4 regions of the Mesorhizobium sp. M0077 genome follow, and region 1 is predicted to be linked to each of the others. Evidence: predicted binding sites of a transcription regulator. Region 1 holds the regulator's gene; each other region holds the start of a gene.

Region 1 (5,088 bases):
ACCGGAATGCCTTCGTCCAGCGCCTTCTGCACCGCCGGGCCGATGGCCGAGGCGTCCTGCGCCAAGATGATCAGCGAGTTGGCGCCCTGCGAGATCAGGCTTTCGACGTCGGTCAGCTGCTTGCCGGGATTGGACTGCGCGTCGGCCGAAATGTACTTGTCGCCGGCAGCCTCGATCGCCGTTTTCATCGCCGCCTCGTCGGTCTTCCAGCGCTCTTCCTGGAAGTTCGACCACGACACGCCGATGACCTTGTCCTTCGCCTGCGCGACCGACATCAGCGCCAGCGACATGGCGACACCCGCCAGCATGGCGGCTGCAAATCTGTTCATCATAATCCTCCCTGCGCCGCGTGCGGCGCGACAAAACTGGCCCGAGGGCCGGCACACAGAGGCCCTATTTTTTCGAGCCTCGAAAAAATACTGGTTCAATGATAAGGCGCTGTCAACATCGATTCTGATGGATTCTGATGGCCTTGCCGAATTTTTTCGAGGTCCGCAATAAACAATGACAGGGCTGCCGGCGTCTGCCAATATTTGGCTGGTGCCGTCGAACGCCTTCACTATCATGAGGCGCGAGGAGGCCGGGAGGAAACAAATGTCGGTTGGAATCCGCCACGACGATCTGCGCCGTCGCAACCGTGCCATGGTGATTTCGGCCGTGCGCCGGGCCGGCCAGCCGTCGCGGACCGAGATTGCGGCGACCACCGGCCTCAGCCACTCGACCATATCGGCAATCTCGTCTGATCTGATTCAAGAAGGCGTCCTGATTGAAGGCAAACCTGGCGAGACAGGCGCACTGAAACGCGGCCGGCCGCAGGTCGGCCTTGGCCTCAACCCGGAAGCGGCGGCGGTGATGACCGTCGTGCTGTCGCTCAATTTCCTGTCCGTCACCGTCATCGACTATGCCGGCCACGTCGTCGCCGAGGAACAGCGCCGGCTGGACACGCTGACCAAGCCGCGCGACGAGCTGATTGGCGAATGCGTAGCAATCGTCCGGCGGCGGCTTGAGGATCCCGACCTCGATGTCCAGAGCATCGCCCGCATTGCCATGGGCATCCAGGGCATCACCGATTCGCAGGCGCGCGCCATGCTGTGGTCGCCAATCACGCCACTGACCGACATTGCCTTCGCCGACATGTTGGAAGTGGAATTCGGCATTCCGGCCACCATGGAGAACGACTGCAATATGATGGCGGTGGCGCTGCAATGGCGCCAGCCCGAGCGCTACCGCGACAACTTTATCGCCATCCTCTTGTCGCACGGCATCGGCATGGGACTGGTGCTGAAAGGCGAACTGTTCACCGGCACCCATTCCTCGGGCGGCGAGTTCGGCCACATGATCCACCGTCCGGGCGGCGCGCTCTGCCGCTGCGGGCGGCGCGGCTGCGTCGAGGCCTATGCCGGAAACTACGCCATCTGGCGCAGCGCCAAAATGATGGGCGAGGATGCCGAGCCGGTCGATATCGGCGACGCTGATATGCGCGCACTCGCCGCGCGCGCCCGCGAAACCGATGGCCCGGAGCGCGAAGCCTATCGCAGGGCCGGTGAGGCGCTCGGCTTCGGCCTCGGCAGCCTGTTTGCTCTGATCGATCCGGCACCCGTCGCCATGGTCGGCGTCAGCGCCGCCGCCTTCGACCTGATCGAACCGGCATTGCGCGAAGCGATCGCCCAGACCGCCGGCGGCCAGCACTCGAAATCGATCTCCTTCGACACCGAGCCCAACGAGCTGCCGCTGATCCGCGAAGGCTGCGCCATGCGCGCGCTCGGCTTCGTCGACCAGGAGATTTTCGCGCCGGGCATTCAGGCGAAATCCGGCAAGCATGTCGCCTGAATGGCCGGCAACGGCGCGACGCGCAGCATCCTAGTCTTCCCTAATAGCGTAGCCGGCGCCGCGAATGGTACGGATGACATCCGGCATGCGGCCGTTGTTGACGGCCTTGCGCAGCCGCCCGACATGCACGTCGACGGTTCGCTCGTCTATATAGATCGTCTCGCCCCAGACATTGTCGAGCAGTTGGCTGCGCGAGAACACGCGGCCGGGATGGCGCATCATGAATTCGAGCAGCCGGAACTCGGTCGGTCCGAGCCTGATCTCGCTCTTCTTGCGGTAGACCCGGTGCGATTCTCGATCGAGCACGATGTCGCCGACCTTGAGCACGCTCGACAGCACTTCCGGCTTGGCGCGGCGCAGCAGCGCTTTCACGCGCGCCATGAACTCCGGCGTCGAGAATGGCTTGACCAGATAGTCGTCGGCACCGGTGGACAGGCCGCGCACGCGGTCGCTTTCCTCACCGCGCGCGGTCAGCATGATGATCGGCAGCCGCTCGGTTTCGGGCCGCACTCTAAGCCGCCGGCAGAGCTCGATGCCGGAAACAGCCGGCACCATCCAGTCGAGCACCAGGAGATCGGGCACGTTTTCCTGCAGGCGGATCTCGGCCTCGTCGCCGCGTGTCACCACCTCGACCTGATAGCCTTCGGATTCGAGGTTGTAGCGGAGGAGCACGCCTAGTGGCTCCTCGTCCTCCACGACCATGATGCGTGGCGCGATCATAGGCAGTTCACCCTCATCAGGCCGGCGTGGCCATCGCCGTCTCGTCCTGCTTCGGACGATTGGCGGGCAATTGCTGGCCGGTCAGCACATAATACGCATTTTCGGCGATGTTGGTGACATGATCGCCGATGCGCTCAAGATTCTTGGCGCAGAACAAGAGATGCGTGCAGGCGGTGATGTTGCGAGGGTCTTCCATCATGTAGGTCAAGAGCTCACGAAACACGGACGTGTATTTGACGTCGATGCGCTCGTCGTCATTCCTGAGTTTTGCAAGAGCTGCCGCATCGGTGGCGGCATATTCCTCGACGACGCCTTGCACCTGGATCAGCACCAGTTGCGCCATGGCATCGATGGAGTGCGAGAGGTCGCGCGGCGTGACGCTCAAGCCCACGGTGCCGACGCGTTTGGCGATGTTCTTGGCGAGATCGCCGATGCGCTCGAGGTCGCCGGCCATGCGGATCGAGCCGACCACGGCGCGCAGATCGTTGGCCATCGGCTGGCGCTTGGCGATCAGCGTGATGGCGCGGTCGTCCAGTTCGCGCTGGCGCGCATCCATGATGGCGTCGTCGGAAACGACACGCTGTGCCAGCGCATTGTCCGAATTGAGCAGCGCCCTGGTCGAGCCGCTGACCATCGAGCCTGCCAGATCGCCCATGTCGCGGATCAGCTTGCTGATCTGCCCGAGCTCTTCATCGAAGGAGGCGACGGTATGCTCACCCATGATCTTGGTCCTCGTGCCTGAAATTCACCCGCCGGAAGGTTCAGCCGAAGCGGCCGGTAATGTAATCTTGGGTGCGCTTGTCGTCGGGGTTGGTGAACATCTTGTCGGTTGCGCCCTCCTCGACGAGATAGCCGAGATGGAACATCGCCGTGCGCTGCGACACGCGCGCCGCCTGCTGCATCGAATGGGTGACGATGACGATCGTGTAGTTCTGGCGCAGTTCGTCGATCAGCTCCTCGACACGGGCGGTGGCGATCGGATCAAGCGCCGAGCAGGGCTCATCCATCAGGATCACTTCCGGCGACACGGCGATGGCGCGCGCGATGCACAGGCGCTGCTGCTGGCCGCCGGACAGGCCGGTGCCGGGCTCCTGCAGGCGGTCCTTGACCTCGTTCCAGATCGCCGCCTTCTTCAGGCTCTGCTCGACGATCTGGTCCATGTCGGACTTGCGCTTGGCCAGCCCATGGATGCGCGGGCCGTAGGCGACGTTCTCGTAGATCGACTTCGGGAACGGATTGGGTTTCTGGAACACCATGCCGACGCGTGCGCGCAGTTCGACGACATCGATGTTCTTGTCGTAGATGTCGTCTTCATCGAGCGTGATCTTGCCGGTCACCCGCGCCGAATCGATGGTGTCGTTCATGCGGTTGAGGCAGCGCAGGAAGGTCGACTTGCCGCAGCCGGACGGGCCGATCAGCGCCGTCACCTGGTTCTGGCGGACGTCGAGATTGACGTCGAACAACGCCTGCTTCTCGCCGTAGAAGACGCCGACCTTGTCGCCGCGCATCTTGATGACTTCGTTCGACTTGGCGTTCATTTTGTCGCCCACTGCATTCTCAAGGGACTGTTCGGTCATGATGTTCATACCAAATTGCCTTTTTTCTACCAGCGCCGCTCAAAGCGGCGCCGGAGCACGATCGCGGTGATGTTCATGGCCATGAGGAAGACGAGCAGGATGATGATGGCGCCGGACATGCGCTCGACAAAAGCGCGCTCAGCCTCGTTTGCCCACATATAGATCTGAACCGGCAGCGCGGTCGCCGGATCGAAAGGCGTCGTCGGATAATCGGCGACGAAAGCGACCATGCCGATCAAGAGCAGCGGTGCTGTCTCGCCGAGCGCACGCGCCAGGCCGATGATGGTGCCGGTAAGGATTCCTGGGGCGGCAAGCGGCAGGATGTGATGGAACACCATCTGCATCTTGGAGGCGCCGAGACCTAGGGCCGCCGAGCGGATCGACGGCGGCACTGCGGCGAGGGCGGCGCGCGTGGCGATGATTATGGTCGGCAATGTCATCAAGGTCAGCACCAGGCCGCCGACGAAGGAAGCCGAGCGCGGCATGCCGAGGAAGTTGATGAACACGGCAAGGCCAAGCAGACCGAAGACGATCGACGGCACCGCCGCGAGATTGTTGATGTTGACTTCGATCAGGTCCGTAAAGCGGTTCTTCTTGGCGAACTCCTCCAGATAGATGGAGGCGGCGACGCCGATCGGCAGCGCCAGCAACAGCACGATCACCATCATGTAGAACGAGCCGATGATCGCTACGCCCATGCCCGACGTTTCGGGCCGGCTGGAGGCGCCATAGGTGAACAGGCCGGTGTTGAAATGCTCGGCCATCACACCGTCGGCTTTAAGCTTGTTCATCCAGTCGATCTGCTGGTTGGACACCTTGCGGCGCGCTTCATCGACGCCGAGGTCGATCTGGCCCTTGAAGGCCGAGTCGAGGTTCGCGGCAGCCAGGATGTCGACGTCACGCGTCCTGCCGATCACCGACGGATCGGCGGAGACGATGTCGCGCAGCTGGACGCGGGCGC
Region 2 (5,088 bases), on a different contig from region 1:
GACGAGATCGATCTCGACGCCGGCACGGCTGGCGTCATAGAGCGCGTCGATGATGTTGGGATCGACGAGCGCGTTCATCTTCATCCAGATGCGCGCCGGACGGCCAGCCAGCGCGTAGGCGACCTCGTCGGCAATGTGCTTGAGGATACGGCTGCGCAGCGTAAACGGCGAGATGGCGATCCGCATCTCATCGGTCGGCTCGGCGTAGCCGGTGATGAAGTTGAACAGCTGGGCGACATCGCGCGCGATCGTCGGATCGGTGGTGAAGAAGGACAGGTCGGTGTAGATGCGCGCGGTCACCGGATGGTAGTTGCCGGTGCCGAGATGTACATAGTTGCGCAGCTTGCCGTCCTCACGCCGCACCACGAGCGACATTTTCGCATGGGTTTTCAGTTCGAGGAAGCCGAACACGACCTGGACGCCGGCGCGTTCGAGGTCGCGCGCCCAGCGGATGTTGGCTTCCTCGTCGAAGCGCGCCTTGAGCTCGACCAGGGCGGTCACCGACTTGCCGGCCTCGGCCGCGTCGACCAAGGCGCGCACGATCGGGCTGTCGTTGGAGGTGCGGTAGAGCGTCTGCTTGATTGCCACCACCTCCGGGTCGGCCATTGCCTGGCGCAGGAACTGGACCACCACGTCGAAGGATTCATAGGGGTGGTGGACGACGATGTCCTTCTCGCGGATGGCCGCGAAACAATCGCCGCCATGCTCGCGGATGCGCTCGGGAAAGCGCGGATTGTAGGGGGTGAACTTCAGGTCGTCGCGCGGCACGGCGACGATCTCGGAAATCTGGCTGAGCGCCAGCGGGCCGGTCAGAACGCTGATGCGGCTCGAAGAGACGCCAAGCTCGCCGGCGACGAACTCGCGCAACTCGCCGGGCATCGACTTGTCGAATTCGATGCGGATGACCGAACCGCGGCGGCGCCGCTTCAGCGCCGTCTCGAACAGGCGCACGAGATCTTCCGACTCCTCCTCGACCTCGATATCGCTGTCCCGGATGATGCGGAAGGTGCCTGAACCCTTGACCTCATAGCCGGGGAACAGCTTGCCGATATAGAGGCCGACAGCCTCCTCCAACGGAATGAAGCGAACGTGCTGCTTGCGGTCGGGCAGACGGATGAAGCGCTTCAGCGCCACCGGCAGGCGCAGAAGCGCGCTCATCTCCTCGCCATTCTTGCGATGGCGCAATTGCAGCGCCATCGAGAAGCCGAGATTGGGAATGAACGGAAACGGATGCGCCGGGTCGATCGACAGTGGAGTCAGCACCGGGAAAACCTGGTCCTGGAAATGGTCTTCCAGCCAGACTTTTTCATCCTTGGTCAGTGCATCGCGGGTGATGCTCTCAATGCCTTCCTTGTTGAGCAGCAACATCAGCGCCGAAAGGCTGTTCTGCTGGTCCTCCTGCAGCCGCTCGACCTCGCGCAGCAATTGTTCCAGCTGCTGCTCCGGCGTGCGGCCGTCGGGGCTCTTGAGCGCAATGCCTTCGCGCACCTGGCCCGCAAGGCCGGCGACGCGGACCATGAAGAATTCATCGAGATTGGCGGCCGAAATCGACAGGAAACGGACGCGTTCGAGCAGCGGATGGTGCTCGTTCTGTGATTCCTCGAGCACACGCCGGTTGAACTGCAGCCAGGAGAACTCACGGTTGACGAACCGATCGGGGTTGCCGCCCTCGGGGCTCGCCACCTCGACATTGATGAATTCGCTCTGCACCGGCTTCAGTTCGTTCATGGTTCCTGCTCTTCCCCGCCAACCGTCCCTTGGAGCGCCGCTGGACGTGCCATGCCTCTAACACGCTTTTGTGACGCATGGCCCTTCGGCGAAAACCATTCCGATTTCAGGGACATGCACTTAACCGGCTCACCGTATCCTCTGACAGGCTTTTGCGACAGTTTCATTTCATCGATCTTGCAAACAGGCCTGTTATGTTCCAGATGCTTTTCGACGAGATCAAGGAGACGACGATGGCAGGCGGTTCCATTCCCCATTTCCAGAACGATGCGGGCCATCCGGCAATCGACATCGGCGTCAAGGAATTCATGTGCACCGGCGCCAACCCGCCCTTCGACCACCCACATGTGTTCCTCGACATGGGCGACGACAATGAAAAGGTCTGCCCGTATTGCTCGACGCTCTACCGCTATTCGGCGAAGCTGAGGGCGACGGAAACGCTGCCGGCTGGTTGCCTTTATATCGACCAGGCCGCCTGATCCTTCCGCGACAAGCCCGATGGAAGACATCAGGTCCCGGCAGGTCATAATCGCCGGGGCCGGCATCGCCGGGCTGACCGCTGCCCTTGCCTTCGCTGGACGGGGTTATCCGGTAAAGCTTATCGAACAGGCACAGCACCTCGAAGCGGCCGGCGCCGGCATCCAGCTTTCGCCCAACGCAACACGCATTCTTGGAAAACTCGGCGTGCTCGACCGACTGCTGCCCGCAGCGTTGCGGCCGGAAGCGGTCGTGCTCAAGGACGCCGGGACGCTGCGCGAACTGGCGCGGGTACCGCTCGGGCACGCCGCCGAAGCGCGCTGGCAGTCGCCCTATCTTGTCGCCCATCGCGCAGATCTGCAGGCAGCGCTGCTGGGGCAAATGGCCGAACGGCCAGAGATTGAGCTCATCACCGGCGCCCGCGTGACCGGCATCGTCAAAGACGCGCAATATGTCGCCGTGACCGCCGAAGTGGACGGCCGCGAGATCGAGGCACGCGGCAAACTGCTGGTCGGCGCCGACGGCGTCTGGTCGGCGGTCCGGGCGCAACTCGCAGGCGAGGACTTCGTCAAAAGCCGTTTTTCGGGCGAACTCGCCTGGCGGGCTACAATCGCAGCCGACGGTGCGGCCGGAGAAGCCTTTGCCGCGATCGGCGCCGCCGACTGCGTCACCACGTTCCTGCATCCTGGCTTCCACATGGTCGCCTACCCCGTCAGCAAAGGCCAGGCCTTCAATCTCGCCGCCTTCACCAAGGGTGAGCGCATGGCCGAAGGTTGGTCGGGCCATGCCGATCCCGCGATCCTCACGGCTGCCCTGCGCGGCACCGCGCCGGGCCTGACGAAGCTTGTGGCACTGGCCGGCCCATGGACGGCCTTTCCGATCCACACCGTCGAACAGAAGCGGTGGACGAGCCCGCAGGGCGTCGCGCTGATCGGCGACGCCGCGCACGCGATGACGCCGTTTGCCGCGCAGGGCGCGGCAATGGCGATCGAGGATGCCATCACGCTTGCCGACGCTATCGCCGATTTCCCTGGCGATCTGCCCAGAAGTTTTCGAATCTGGGAAAATCTTCGGCGGCCGCGTGTCGCCAAGGCCGCGCGTCGTGGGGCCGTAAACCGCCTCGCCTGGCATGCTGCCGGCCCGGTGGCGATCGCCCGCAATCTGTTCCTGGCCATGCGCTCGCCCGACAAGCTCGCCGCCGACCTCGACTGGCTCTATGGATGGCGAGCGGACACTCGGCAGTCTAGATCGTCGACGTAGCGATCCTTCCCACTCCCCTCTGTCCTGCCGGACATCTCCCACGCAAGGGGGGAGATTGGATGTCGCCGTCGCCTTCGCCAAAATCGCCGGCGTTGCAGCAGGAGCGCGGGCAAAACGGCTGATCTCCCTCTTGCGGGGGAGATGGCCGGCAGGCCAGAGGGGAGTGCTGTCCCGCTGACTTCAAAAGATCCAACACTGTCGCGGTGCGATGAAGGACTGCTAGTTATAAAACCGCATCGACAAGCCCAGCGAGGCCGGCAGCGGGTTCCACCAGCCGGTGCGCAGGCCGGCGGTGCGCAGGCCGGCGGCTGTCCAGGTGTTGCAGCCGACAAGCGCGTTGAAATGGCCGTTCGCCTCGAAGAAGCGGTCGAAGCTGGAATAGGCGGCGTTCTCGATGACGATCGGACCATTCGGCCCTTGCTGGAAACTCGCGTCGATATAGTCGAGCAGCGCTGCAAAACGTTCCTCATCGATGTCGAAACCGGTGACAGCAGGGTGCGGCTCGGCGATGGCCCCGGCGATATCGACATGCATGACCGAGGCGTCCAGTGTCAGCGCCTTGAGGACGGGCACTGTCTTCAGCTGCGACCAGCGAGGCGTCTCCAGATAGAAGGCCCGGCCGCCCCAGCCAAAGACGATGTAGCGCACTTCCGGGGCGTCGACAGGGATGCCGGCAGCGACCAGGAAATGGAAGCGCCGGCGCACCTCGTCATCGACGGGAATGGCGATGTCGGTGTGGATCGGATTCTCCAGCACCAGAATATGGCGCGTGCCCTCACCCGCCGCTGACGCCGGCCACAGCGGACGCGGCACCAGCGTGCCGAGCGTGGCAGCGAGCGCGACCACGATAATCAGCATGGCCACGAAACGCAGGGCTTTTCTCATGCGGCGGCGGCTTTGTGTTTCAATGGAGAAGATCAACCCCGACCCCAGATAGCAAAAGAGCCCGGCCGCATTACGGCAGGGCTCTTTTGCTTCGCATGAAAATGCTCAGTGCAGGATCTGCGACAGAAACAGCTTCGTGCGCTCGTGGCGCGGATGGTCGAAGAACTCGGCCGGCGTGTTCTGTTCGACGATCTGGCCCTGATCCATGAAGATCACCCGGTTGGCGACTTTGCGGGCAAAGCCCATTTCGTGAGTGACGCACAGCATGGTCATGCCTTCCTCGGCCAGGCCCACCATCGTCTCCAGCACTTCCTTGATCATTTCGGGATCGAGCGCCGAGGTCGGCTCATCGAACAGCATGATGCGCGGGTTCATGCACAGCGAACGCGCTATCGCCACGCGCTGCTGCTGGCCGCCCGACAGCTGGCCCGGATATTTGTTGGCCTGTTCGGGGATCTTGACGCGCTTGAGGAAGTGCATGGCGATTTCCTCGGCCTGCTTCTTCGGCGTCTTGCGCACCCAGATCGGCGCCAGCGTGCAGTTCTCCAGGATGGTCAGATGCGGGAACAGGTTGAAGTGCTGGAACACCATGCCGACCTCGCGGCGCACCTCGTCGATCTTCTTGAGATCGTTGGTGAGTTCCTTGCCGTCGACGATGATCTTGCCCTTCTGGTGCTCTTCCAGCCGGTTGATGCAGCGGATCATGGTCGATTTGCCCGAGCCCGAAGGACCGCAGAT
Region 3 (5,088 bases), 120 kb from region 1:
CGTCTGCTCGACCAACCCGCCATTCATGACGACGAGAATATCGGCCAGCGTCATCGCCTCAAGCTGGTCGTGGGTGACGTAGACCGAGGTGACACCGAGCGAGCGCTGCAAATTCTTGATTTCGACCCGCATCTGGCCGCGCAGTTTGGCGTCGAGGTTGGAAAGCGGTTCGTCGAACAGGAAGACTTTTGGATTGCGCACGATTGCGCGACCCATGGCCACGCGCTGGCGCTGGCCGCCGGAAAGCTCGCGCGGGCGCCGGTCGAGCAGCGCCGTGAGCTCCAGCACCTTGGCGGTCGAGCGAACCCTGCTGTCGATCTCGTCCTTGGGAGTACCCCGGTTGCGCAACCCGTAGGCCATGTTGTCGTAGACCTTCATATGTGGATAGAGCGCATAGTTCTGGAACACCATGGCGATGTCGCGCTCGGTCGGACCGATCGTGTTGACGATCTTGCCGTCGATGGCGACGGTGCCGGAAGAAATGGTCTCAAGCCCGGCGATCATCCGCAGCAGCGTGGACTTGCCGCAGCCGGACGGCCCAACCAGCACGCAAAGCTCCTTGTCGGGAATGGCGATCGAGACACCCCTCACCGCCTCGACGCCGCCGGGATAGACTTTCTTCACATCCTTCAGATCGATGGTCGCCATCAGCTTCTCACTTTTCGGTATCGACCAGTCCGCGCACGAACCAGCGTTGCATCAGCACCACGATCAGGATCGGCGGCAGTATGGCCAGCATCGCGGTGACCATGACCAGATGCCATTGGGTATCGGCATCGGCGAAGGAGACCATTTTTCTAAGTGCGATGACGATGGTGTTCATGTCATTGCTGTTGGTGACGAGCAGCGGCCACAGGTACTGCGTCCAGCCATAAATGAAGAGGATGACGAACAGCGCCGCGATGTTGGTGCGCGACAGCGGCAGCAGGATGTCGAAAAAGAATCGCCATGGTCCGGCGCCGTCGACACGCGCCGCTTCCACCAACTCACCTGGGATGGTCATGAAGAACTGGCGAAACAGAAGCGTGGCGGTGGCCGAGGCGATCAGCGGAATGATCAGGCCGGCATAGGTGTCGATCATGCCGAGATCGACCATCACCTTGTAGGTCGGCAGGATGCGCACCTCGACGGGAAGCATCAGCGTGATGAAGATCAGCCAGAAGAAGACCATCCGAAGCGGAAAACGGAAGAACACGATCGCATAGGCCGAAAGGATCGAGATGAAAATCTTCCCCACCGCGATGCCGAGCGCCATGATCGTGGTGTTGAGCAGCAATCGGCCGACACTGACGCCGCCGATGCGGCCGACACCGCCGAACAGCGCCTCGCTGTAATTGTTCCAGACCTGGTCGCCGGGCAAAAGAGGCAATGGCGGCTTGAGGATGGTCTGCAGCGTCTGCGTGGAGGCAACGAAGGTGTAGTAGATCGGGAAAGCGACGATCAGGATGCCCAGGATGAGCACGGCGTGGGCGATGAGGGCGCGAAGCGGGGACTGACCAATCATCGCTCGCGCTCAACCGTAGTGGACTTTGCGTTCCACATAGCGGAACTGGATGGCCGTGAGTGAGATGACGATGACCATCAGGATGACCGACTGCGCGGCCGAATCGCCGAGGATCAAATTGACGAAACCGTCATTGTAGACCTTGTAGACCAGCGTCTCGGTGGCCTTGCCTGGCCCGCCGCCGGTGACGGCATGAACGATACCGAAAGTGTCGAACAGCGCATAGACAGTGTTGACGACCAGCAGGAAGAAGGTCGTCGGTGCGAGCAGCGGGAAGACGATGGTCCAGAAGCGCTTCGTCTCCCCGGCGCCGTCCATGGCCGCCGCCTCTATCAACGTCTTCGGCACCGCCTGCAGCCCGGCGACGAAGAACAGGAAATTGTAGCTGATCTGCTTCCAGGCAGCCGCAGATACCAGCAGGATCATGGCTTGGTTTCCGTTAAGCAAGGGATCCCAGGCGATGCCGAGACCTCTCAAGGCGTAGGCCAGCGAACCGATCGAGGGGTTGAACAGAAACAGCCACAACATGCCGGCAATCGCCGGCGCCACCGCATACGGCCAGATCAGCAGCGTGCGATAAAGGCCTTTGCCGCGCACCACCTTCTCGGCCATGACGGCAAGCAACAGGGCCACACCCATGGCGACCATCGCGGTCGCCAGAGAGAACACCAGCGTAACTTTGATCGAGTTGAGGTAGGCCGGGTCGGCCAGCACCTTGCGAAAATTGGCGAGCCCGACGAACTTGCTCTTCAGCCCGAACGGGTCTTCCCTAAGCATCGACTGGTAGAGCGCCTGCCCGGTCGGCCAGTAGAAAAAGATCAGCGTAATGGCGAGTTGCGGCGCCACCAGCAGGTAAGGCAGGGTCTTGTTGGGAAAGACGACGCGTGGAGACAGGGTGATTCCCTCGCTATTCAGGAAATCGTCCACGCGGGTCCGCGTGGACGAGGTTCAACTGACAATCGCTTCAGTTTCCGATCGCTTCCTGAATCGCCTTGTTGCCGCGTGCGACCGCGTTGTCGAGCGCCTGCTGCGCAGTCTGCTGGCCGGCCAGCATCTTCTCGAACTCCTCATTCTCGATGTCGCGCACCTGCGGCAGGTTGACGAGGCGCACGCCCTTCGAGTTCTCGGTCGGCGCCTTGCCCAGCATCTGCAGGATCGGCGTCTCACGGCCCGGGTTCTTGTCATAGAAGCCGGACTTCTTGGTCGCCTCATAGGCAGCGAGCGTCACCGGCAGATAACCCGACTTCTGGTGCAGATACTCCTGCACTTCGGTCTTGGACAGGTAGGAGAAGAACGCCGCGACGCCCTTGTATTCCTCGTCCGATTTGTTGCCGAATACCCACAGGCTGGCGCCGCCCGGCGTGGTGTTCTGGGGCGCGCCCTTGGCGTCACTATCATAGGGAAGCTGGCCGATGCCGTAGTTCATGCCCGATTTGACGATGTCACCGAGACCCCCCGACGATTCGGTGAAGATGCCGCATTCTCCGGCAAGAAAGATCTGCTTGGCTTCGGATGTACGGCCGCCATATTTGAAGGTGCCGTCCTTGGCCAGGTCGGCGAGCGCCTGGAAATGATTGACGAAGATCGGCGCATTGATCTTGAGCTCGACGTCGGTTCCGGCAAGTCCGTTCTGGTTGGTGCCATAGGAAACGTCGTTCCAGGCGGCGAAGGCCTCAAGGTGGATCCAGGTCAACCACGTCGAGGTATAGCCGCAGGAAGCGGCGCCGCTCGCCTTGATCTTCTTGGCGGCTTCCCACACCTCGTTCCAGGTCTTTGGCGGATTGTTCACGTCAAGCCCGGCCTTCTGGAAGATATCCTTGTTGTAATAGAGGATGGGCGACGAGGAATTATAGGGGAAGGACAGCATGGTCCCGTCCGGCTTCGAATAGTAGCCGACGATGCCGGGCAAATACTCGCTCTTGTCGAAGGTCACGCCGGCGCTGGTCAGCACATCGGCCACCGGCTTGATCGCACCTTCGGCGGCCATCATGACGCCGGTACCCACGTCGAACACCTGGATGATGTCGGGCGCTTGCCCCGCACGAAAGGCAGCGATGCCGGCATTCAGCGTTTCGGGATAGGTGCCCTTGAAAACAGGGAGAATTTCATAGTCGCTCTGGCTGGCATTGAAATCCTTGGCGATCTTGTCGACCACCTCGGCATTGGCGCCGGTCATTGCATGCCACCAACTGATCTGGGTGGCGGCGAAGGCGGAGGTGGTGGAAAGCAGGGTCAAGGTGGCGGCAACACCGGCCGCAAAGCCGAACAACTTCATGTTTCATCTCCCGTTTGTCATTGGCGAAAGGGGCGCTCCCGCGAACGCAATATGTGTCGCTGATGACAATCGGACAACGGATTTGTTGCTGTTTCGTGAATTTCATACCCGGCTAACTTCGCGCCCCCTCGCCTTGCAACGAGGACAGAGAGAAATGCCAAGCCGGCTCAGCGATAGAATGGGGCATGGTGGGCCTGCAAGGATCGCCGACCGCCCAGCAATGCGTGAAGGGCCCGCGTGACAGCGCCACGCACCTGCACCGTGCGGCCGCCAAACCGGCGCTCGGCCAGATCGAGATCGGCCGAGCGGCATCGCGCCAGGCGCTGCTGTAACCGTGCGTCTGGAATGAGACAGGATCGCCGCAACGTACAACCCGAAAAACCCGCTGTAGTTGTAGTTCGCATAACCGATTCTTCGTCAAGCGTGGCATACTAATCAAGTGGACGGCTTGATTGCTGTGGGAGAGCAGGTGGGGCGAGATGCTGACGGTCTATAATTGTATCGTGCATGAGCACGATCTGAGACTGGTCGCACTGGCAGCGCTCATTTGCGGTATTTCTTCCTTCTCGGCGGTCAACCTGCTTCGCCATGTCGACCGCTCGAGCGAGCGCAACCGCTATACCTGGCTGATGATAGCAGCCACTTCCACCGGCTTCGGTATCTGGGCGACGCACTTCATCGCAATGCTTGCCTTTTCTCCCGGAATCCCCAACGCCTACAATACGGAAATGTCGGCGCTTTCGCTCGCCGGTTCCGTCGCCCTGACCGCTGCGGGCATGTGGATCGCCACCTTGCGCCGGGGCATCGACTACCCTCTGGTCGGCGGCGCGGTCCTCGGCGCTGGTATCGCCGCCATGCACTATATCGGCATGGCCGCCTTCGAGGTCGAAGGGCGCATCGTCTGGAACCCGCTGCTGGTCGGCGTCTCGGTGCTGACAGGCGTCACCCTCGCCGCGCTGGCGCTGCTGGTCGTGTTGCGACGGCCGTCCATGCAGGCCACAATCGCCGCCGCCATCCTGTTGACGCTGGCGATCTGCAGCCTGCACTTCATCGCCATGGGCGCGGTGTCGATCTTCCCGGACTCCTCCATCGAGATATCGCAGTTCACGGTCGAACCGGTGTCGCAGGCCTTCGCCGCCGCTGCAGTCAGCATGGCTATCCTGGTGCTTTCAGCCGCAGCATTGTGGATCGACCTTCGCTTCCGGCGTCACAAGCTCGAGGCCGAGCGCATGCACGGCCTCGCCAACGCCGCCGTCGAGGGGCTGATCGTCTGCGACGGCGCCCGCATCGTCAGCGCCAATGACAGCAT
Region 4 (5,088 bases), on a different contig from region 1:
GATCCTCGCGGCAAAAGCCTCTGCAACTTCTCTGACCCGCTGATCCCGAGGGGGCGGGGAAGAAAGGAGCATTTCGAGACGGTCGAGAGCGGAGACACGGGAGGCGGAAGCGCTTCTGGCTTCACACGAAGGTTTTGGGTAAAACCTCCGGCCCTCCGTTCAGCCCCCAGCAAGGACCGGCAGATTGCGGGCGTCTATATAGCAAATTGGCTGGAAGGCAAGGGTAACGCATGCTCCGGACAGCGTCCTAGCGTCGCAGGGTTGGATAAAGAAGGCATCAACTCGTATGCGGGGTACGACCGTTGATCGTTTCGGGGAAGAAGTCCGGAGCCGCCTTACGCTTGCCGAACATCATATCGTATTGCAGCAGGCGGAAGTCGTTGATCGCCGGATCAACGTCCTTCTGCCGCGCCCAGTCCGGCGTGGCCTCACCTGACGGTGTCAAAAGCAGATTGCGGTCGACGACGCGATAGCGTTCGCGCAGCGCGCCCAGGAAGCCGGTGTAGTAGGGGTGCGTGATCCCGGCCGTTGTCAGGATGTGGTAGGGCAGGAAGGCCGGGCTCACGGCGCCCATATCCTGCGCCGGACCGGTGCGGTTAGACCAGATGACCAGCGGCGTCTGATGATGCTCCAGTGCCGCCGCCGGCGTCGGTTCCTTGCGCGGCGCGACATTGTCCTTCAGGTAACCGGTTTCGACATAGACGGGGCCGAGCGGCGGCAGATGGTCGCCGAAGAAGGCGATGACCGTCGGCCGGTCGCGCTTCTTCGCCCATTCGATCAGCCGCTCGAGGCCGCGATCGGCATCGGCGGAGCCTTCGGCATAGCTGAGCAGCGATTCCCGCGCCCATGTGCTGATCGGCGCCGCGACCTTGTGGGTCGGATTGTAATAGCGGTACGGCTCGTAGGGACCGTGGTTCTGCAGGCTGACGGCGAAGAAGAACACCGGCCGCTCGCTGGCGTCGGCCTCTGCGATGATCTCGTCGGTCATCGACGCATCGGAAGCCAGCGGCCCGCGCTTTTCCAGTGGCGGCAGCGTCTCTTCCGAGCGGAAATCGTTGAAACCGAAATCGGCATAGACGGCGCCTCTGTTCCAGAACCAGTTGGTGCCCGGATGGATGGCGCGCGCCCGGTAGCCCTCGCTTTTCAGGAAGGTCGCCAGCGACGGCGTCGGCGTGCGCACATATTGCTGGTAGGGGATCGAGCCCGCCGGCAGGAAGGCATTGGAAAAGCCGGTCAGCGCCTCGAATTCGATGTTGGCGGTCATGCCGCCGAATTCCGGCGAAAACATATAGCCGGAACGCAGCGCCCGCACATTGGGGATCGGGTCAGGCGTGATTGTGACGCCGGGCAGCTTGGTCGGATCCCAGAAAGATTCGCTCATCACCACGATGATGTCGGGTTTCTCATCCGGTACCGAGGCCGCCACAGCAGGCCTGTCGATCGCGTCGATCGCCTTGTCGGAATAGCCCGCCGGCGCCGAGACATGCGCCATCGGCACGTTGAGTGCGAAGGCCAGCGCAAACCCGTTGGAGGCGTAGTTCTCCTTCTGGTCCCACATGATCGGGATGATCTGCAGCCGGTCGCGGGTCCACGAGAAGGTGGCGTAGTCCATTATCGAGACGAAGAAGGCGAGCAGCGGCACTGCCAGCGTCAGCCGCGCCAGCCGCCCTTTGCGGCTGAGGATCGGAACCTTGCGGCGCCACAACCGCCAGCCATAGATCAGCAGCGACAGGCCGGCGACGATGCCGACCGCCATGGCGAGCGCCGTCCAAGGCCGTTCGCGCACCAGGAGCGGCATCAGTGCCATGATCTGGCGCGAATAAAGAAAATCGGTTGGGTAGAGCGGATCGCCGAGATAATGCGACTTCTGATGCCCGACAAAGGCCAGCGCCAGCGTCAGCGGCGCCACGATCATCAGGCTCTGGTGACTGCGGCCAAGCACGGCGTCCAGTCCCATCAGCACCAATGCAAAGACAATGATGGTGGTCCAGCCCGGCTTGAATGGCTGCAGGAAGAAGTCGACTGTGCCGAAGAAGTCGCCGCGCACGATCCATTCGATGGCGAACACCAGGATGGCGGAGGCAAGCAGCGTGACCAGACCGTAGCGGATGACCGGCCATCTGCGCCCCGGCAGGTAGCCGGTGGACGGATCGTCTTCCAAGAACTGTGGCGCGGGTACGGTCGCGCCCTTCCTGATCCTAGCCACGTCTCTTCCCCCGGCCCAAGCAACGCGCATTTCCACTCGCGCCACCGTTCTGTCATAGAACTGTCATGCAAAAGCTAGCGCCTGTGGCGAAAATAAGAAGAGCCAGCAAACGATTCGTGAGCGGTTTTCATCAGGTGTGATCGGCAAAAAGCCTTTGGGAACAGGGACTCGAGGTCAGCTCCGGTTCAAGCGAGAGCCGAAATGCCGCCTTCGGGCTTGACTTGGCGGTCCGCCTTGCGTCACAGGCAGGAAAAATCAGCCGCTGGAGAGCGCCCAAATGGCCGTCGCATTCACCTTTCCGGGACAGGGCAGCCAGGCTGTCGGCATGGGCAAGGACCTCGCCGACGCCTTCCCCGAGGCACGCAGGGTGTTCGAGGAAGTCGATGATGCGCTGGGCGAAAAGCTGTCGAAACTGATCTGGGAAGGCCCGGAAGAGGCGCTGACCCTGACTGCCAATGCCCAGCCGGCGCTGATGGCGGTCTCGCTGGCGGGAATCCGCTCGCTGGAAGCGCGCGGCTTTTCGCTGAAGGACAAGGTTGCCTACGTTGCCGGTCATTCGCTCGGCGAATATTCCGCCCTTGCCGCGGCCGGTTTCGTTTCGGTCGCCGATGCCGCCCGGCTGCTGCGCATCCGCGGCAACGCCATGCAGGCGGCGGTGCCGGCCGGCGAGGGCGCCATGGCGGCGATCATCGGACTGGAACAGCCCGACGTCGAAGCCGCTTGCACCGAGGCCGCAACGGGATCCGGCAAGGTCTGCCAGATCGCCAACGACAATGGCGGCGGCCAGCTGGTGATCTCCGGCGCCAGGGCGGCGGTGGAACTCGCCGCGAAACTGTGCACCGAAAAGGGCGCCAAGCGGGCGCTGATGCTGCAGGTCTCCGCACCCTTCCATTCGGCGCTGATGGCGCCGGCGGCCGATGTCATGCGCGAGGCGCTGGCCGGCGTGACCAAGAATGCACCGGTGGTGCCCGTCGTCTCCAACGTCACTGTAGTCCCGACCAGCGACCCCGACGAGATCGCGCGCCGCCTGGTCGAGCAGATCACCGGCCGCGTGCGCTGGCGCGAAACGGTGGAGTGGTTCGGCGCCAATGGCGTCGCCACGCTCTTTGAGATCGGCGCCGGCAAGGTGCTTTCCGGCCTGGCGCGGCGGATCAGCCGCGACATCGCCACATCGGCCGTCGGCACGCCGGCCGATGTCGAGGCGGCGCTGGCCGCGCTTGCATAATCCACTGGCGATTCAACCCCTCCCGTGGGAAGGGTGTTCTCTTAAGATCAGGAGACGAAAATGTTCGAACTGACCGGCCGCAAGGCGCTCGTCACCGGCGCATCGGGCGGCATTGGCGAGGCGATTGCCCGGGTGCTGCATGCGCAAGGCGCCATTGTCGGCTTGCACGGCACCCGCGTCGAGAAACTGGAGACCCTGGCCGGCGAACTCGGCGACCGGGTAAAGCTGTTCCCGGCCAATCTTGCCGACCGTGACGAGGTCAAGGCGCTTGGCCAGAAGGCCGAAGCCGAACTCGAAGGCGTCGACATACTGGTCAACAATGCCGGCATCACCAAGGACGGCCTGTTCGTGCGCATGGCGGACGCGGATTGGGACAGCGTGCTGGAGGTGAACCTCACCGCCGTGTTCCGGCTGACCCGCGAGCTGACCCATCCGATGATGCGCCGCCGCCATGGCCGCATCATCAACATCACCTCGGTGGTCGGCGTCACCGGCAATCCTGGCCAGACCAATTATTGCGCCTCCAAGGCCGGCATGATCGGCTTTTCCAAGTCGCTGGCGCAGGAGATCGCCACCCGCAACATCACCGTCAACTGCGTCGCCCCGGGCTTTATCGAATCGGCCATGACCGACAAGCTCAACGACAAGCAGAAAGACGCGATAATGGCCGCGATCCCGACGCGCCGCATGGGCACGAGTGTTGAAGTGGCGTCGGCCGTCGCCTATCTCGCCTCCAACGAGGCAGCCTACGTCACCGGCCAGACCATCCATGTCAACGGTGGCATGGCCATGATCTGACAGGATATTGCCGGGTGATAAGAAGACATGGCCGGCTTGTGAAAAGAGACCATTTCGCCTTGGACCTCAGCCATTTTTCGTGTAATGCGGCCCGCAACCCGGCGGTTCGGGCAAAAACCGGTCCGGCATCGTTGCGTTTCCGGCAGGACCATCTTTCAGCTTGATTAGCGGCATTCTGCCCGCTAACGAAGACAGACAAACAAAAGACGAGGATGCCCCAAATGAGTGACACCGCAGAGCGCGTCAAGAAGATCGTCATCGAACATCTTGGCGTCGATGCCGACAAGGTGACGGAGCAGGCGAGCTTCATCGATGATCTGGGCGCGGACAGCCTCGACACGGTCGAACTCGTCATGGCCTTCGAAGAAGAGTTCGGCGTCGAGATTCCGGACGATGCGGCCGAGACCATCCTGACCGTCGGCGATGCCGTGAAGTACATCGACAAGGCTTCGGCCTGACACTATCCGCAGTCATCACCGGGGAGGACCTGCGATGAGGCGTGTCGTCGTCACGGGCCTTGGCCTGGTTTCGCCGTTCGGCATGGGCTTCGAGCACAGCTGGAAGGAACTTCTGACCGGCCGCAGCGCCGCCAAGCGCGTCACCGAGTTCGAAGTGGAAGATCTTGCCTGCAAGATCGCCCACGTCATTCCTCGCGGTGACGGCACCAACGGCACGCTCAATCCCGAAGCCGTGCTCGAGCCCAAGGAACTGCGCAAGATCGGCGACTTCATCCTTTACGGGATTGCGGCCGCCGACGAAGCGCTGAAGGATTCCGGCTGGGAGCCCAGCACCGAAGCCGAGCGCTGCGCCACCGGCGTCATGATCGGCTCCGGCATTGGCGGCCTCGAGGGCATCGCCG

The links. The regulator PhoB, encoded in region 1, activates phosphate uptake and scavenging genes when phosphate is short. The targets are predictions, from matches to a motif close to TGTCATNNANCTGTCAT.
Region 2: a site for PhoB is predicted at 1,883-1,899, ahead of NKJ57_RS08505 (RNA degradosome polyphosphate kinase). Genes of this name have one in related genera too.
Region 3: a site for PhoB is predicted at 3,842-3,858, ahead of ugpB (sn-glycerol-3-phosphate ABC transporter substrate-binding protein UgpB). Genes of this name have one in related genera too.
Region 4: a site for PhoB is predicted at 2,257-2,273, ahead of NKJ57_RS21485 (LTA synthase family protein). Genes of this name have one in related genera too.

The regions. Positions count from the first base shown of each region.
Region 1 is NZ_JAMYUL010000007.1:77,279-82,366, reverse strand. It holds gene xylF (D-xylose ABC transporter substrate-binding protein) at 1-329, opposite strand, end outside; gene NKJ57_RS15920 (ROK family protein) at 595-1,830, shown strand; gene phoB (phosphate regulon transcriptional regulator PhoB) at 1,861-2,550, opposite strand; gene phoU (phosphate signaling complex protein PhoU) at 2,567-3,271, opposite strand; gene pstB (phosphate ABC transporter ATP-binding protein PstB) at 3,312-4,136, opposite strand; gene pstA (phosphate ABC transporter permease PstA) at 4,154-5,088, opposite strand, start outside.
Region 2 is NZ_JAMYUL010000003.1:250,115-255,202, reverse strand. It holds gene NKJ57_RS08505 (RNA degradosome polyphosphate kinase) at 1-1,728, opposite strand, end outside; gene NKJ57_RS08500 (zinc-finger domain-containing protein) at 1,962-2,207, shown strand; gene NKJ57_RS08495 (FAD-dependent monooxygenase) at 2,227-3,465, shown strand; gene NKJ57_RS08490 (TIGR02117 family protein) at 3,685-4,350, opposite strand; gene NKJ57_RS08485 (amino acid ABC transporter ATP-binding protein) at 4,456-5,088, opposite strand, start outside.
Region 3 is NZ_JAMYUL010000007.1:199,733-204,820, reverse strand. It holds gene NKJ57_RS16560 (sn-glycerol-3-phosphate import ATP-binding protein UgpC) at 1-648, opposite strand, end outside; gene ugpE (sn-glycerol-3-phosphate ABC transporter permease UgpE) at 656-1,504, opposite strand; gene ugpA (sn-glycerol-3-phosphate ABC transporter permease UgpA) at 1,514-2,398, opposite strand; gene ugpB (sn-glycerol-3-phosphate ABC transporter substrate-binding protein UgpB) at 2,469-3,779, opposite strand; gene NKJ57_RS16540 (hypothetical protein) at 3,965-4,111, shown strand; gene NKJ57_RS16535 (bifunctional diguanylate cyclase/phosphodiesterase) at 4,259-5,088, shown strand, end outside.
Region 4 is NZ_JAMYUL010000011.1:187,859-192,946, forward strand. It holds gene NKJ57_RS21485 (LTA synthase family protein) at 278-2,206, opposite strand; gene fabD (ACP S-malonyltransferase) at 2,484-3,431, shown strand; gene fabG (3-oxoacyl-[acyl-carrier-protein] reductase) at 3,492-4,229, shown strand; gene NKJ57_RS21500 (acyl carrier protein) at 4,451-4,687, shown strand; gene fabF (beta-ketoacyl-ACP synthase II) at 4,722-5,088, shown strand, end outside.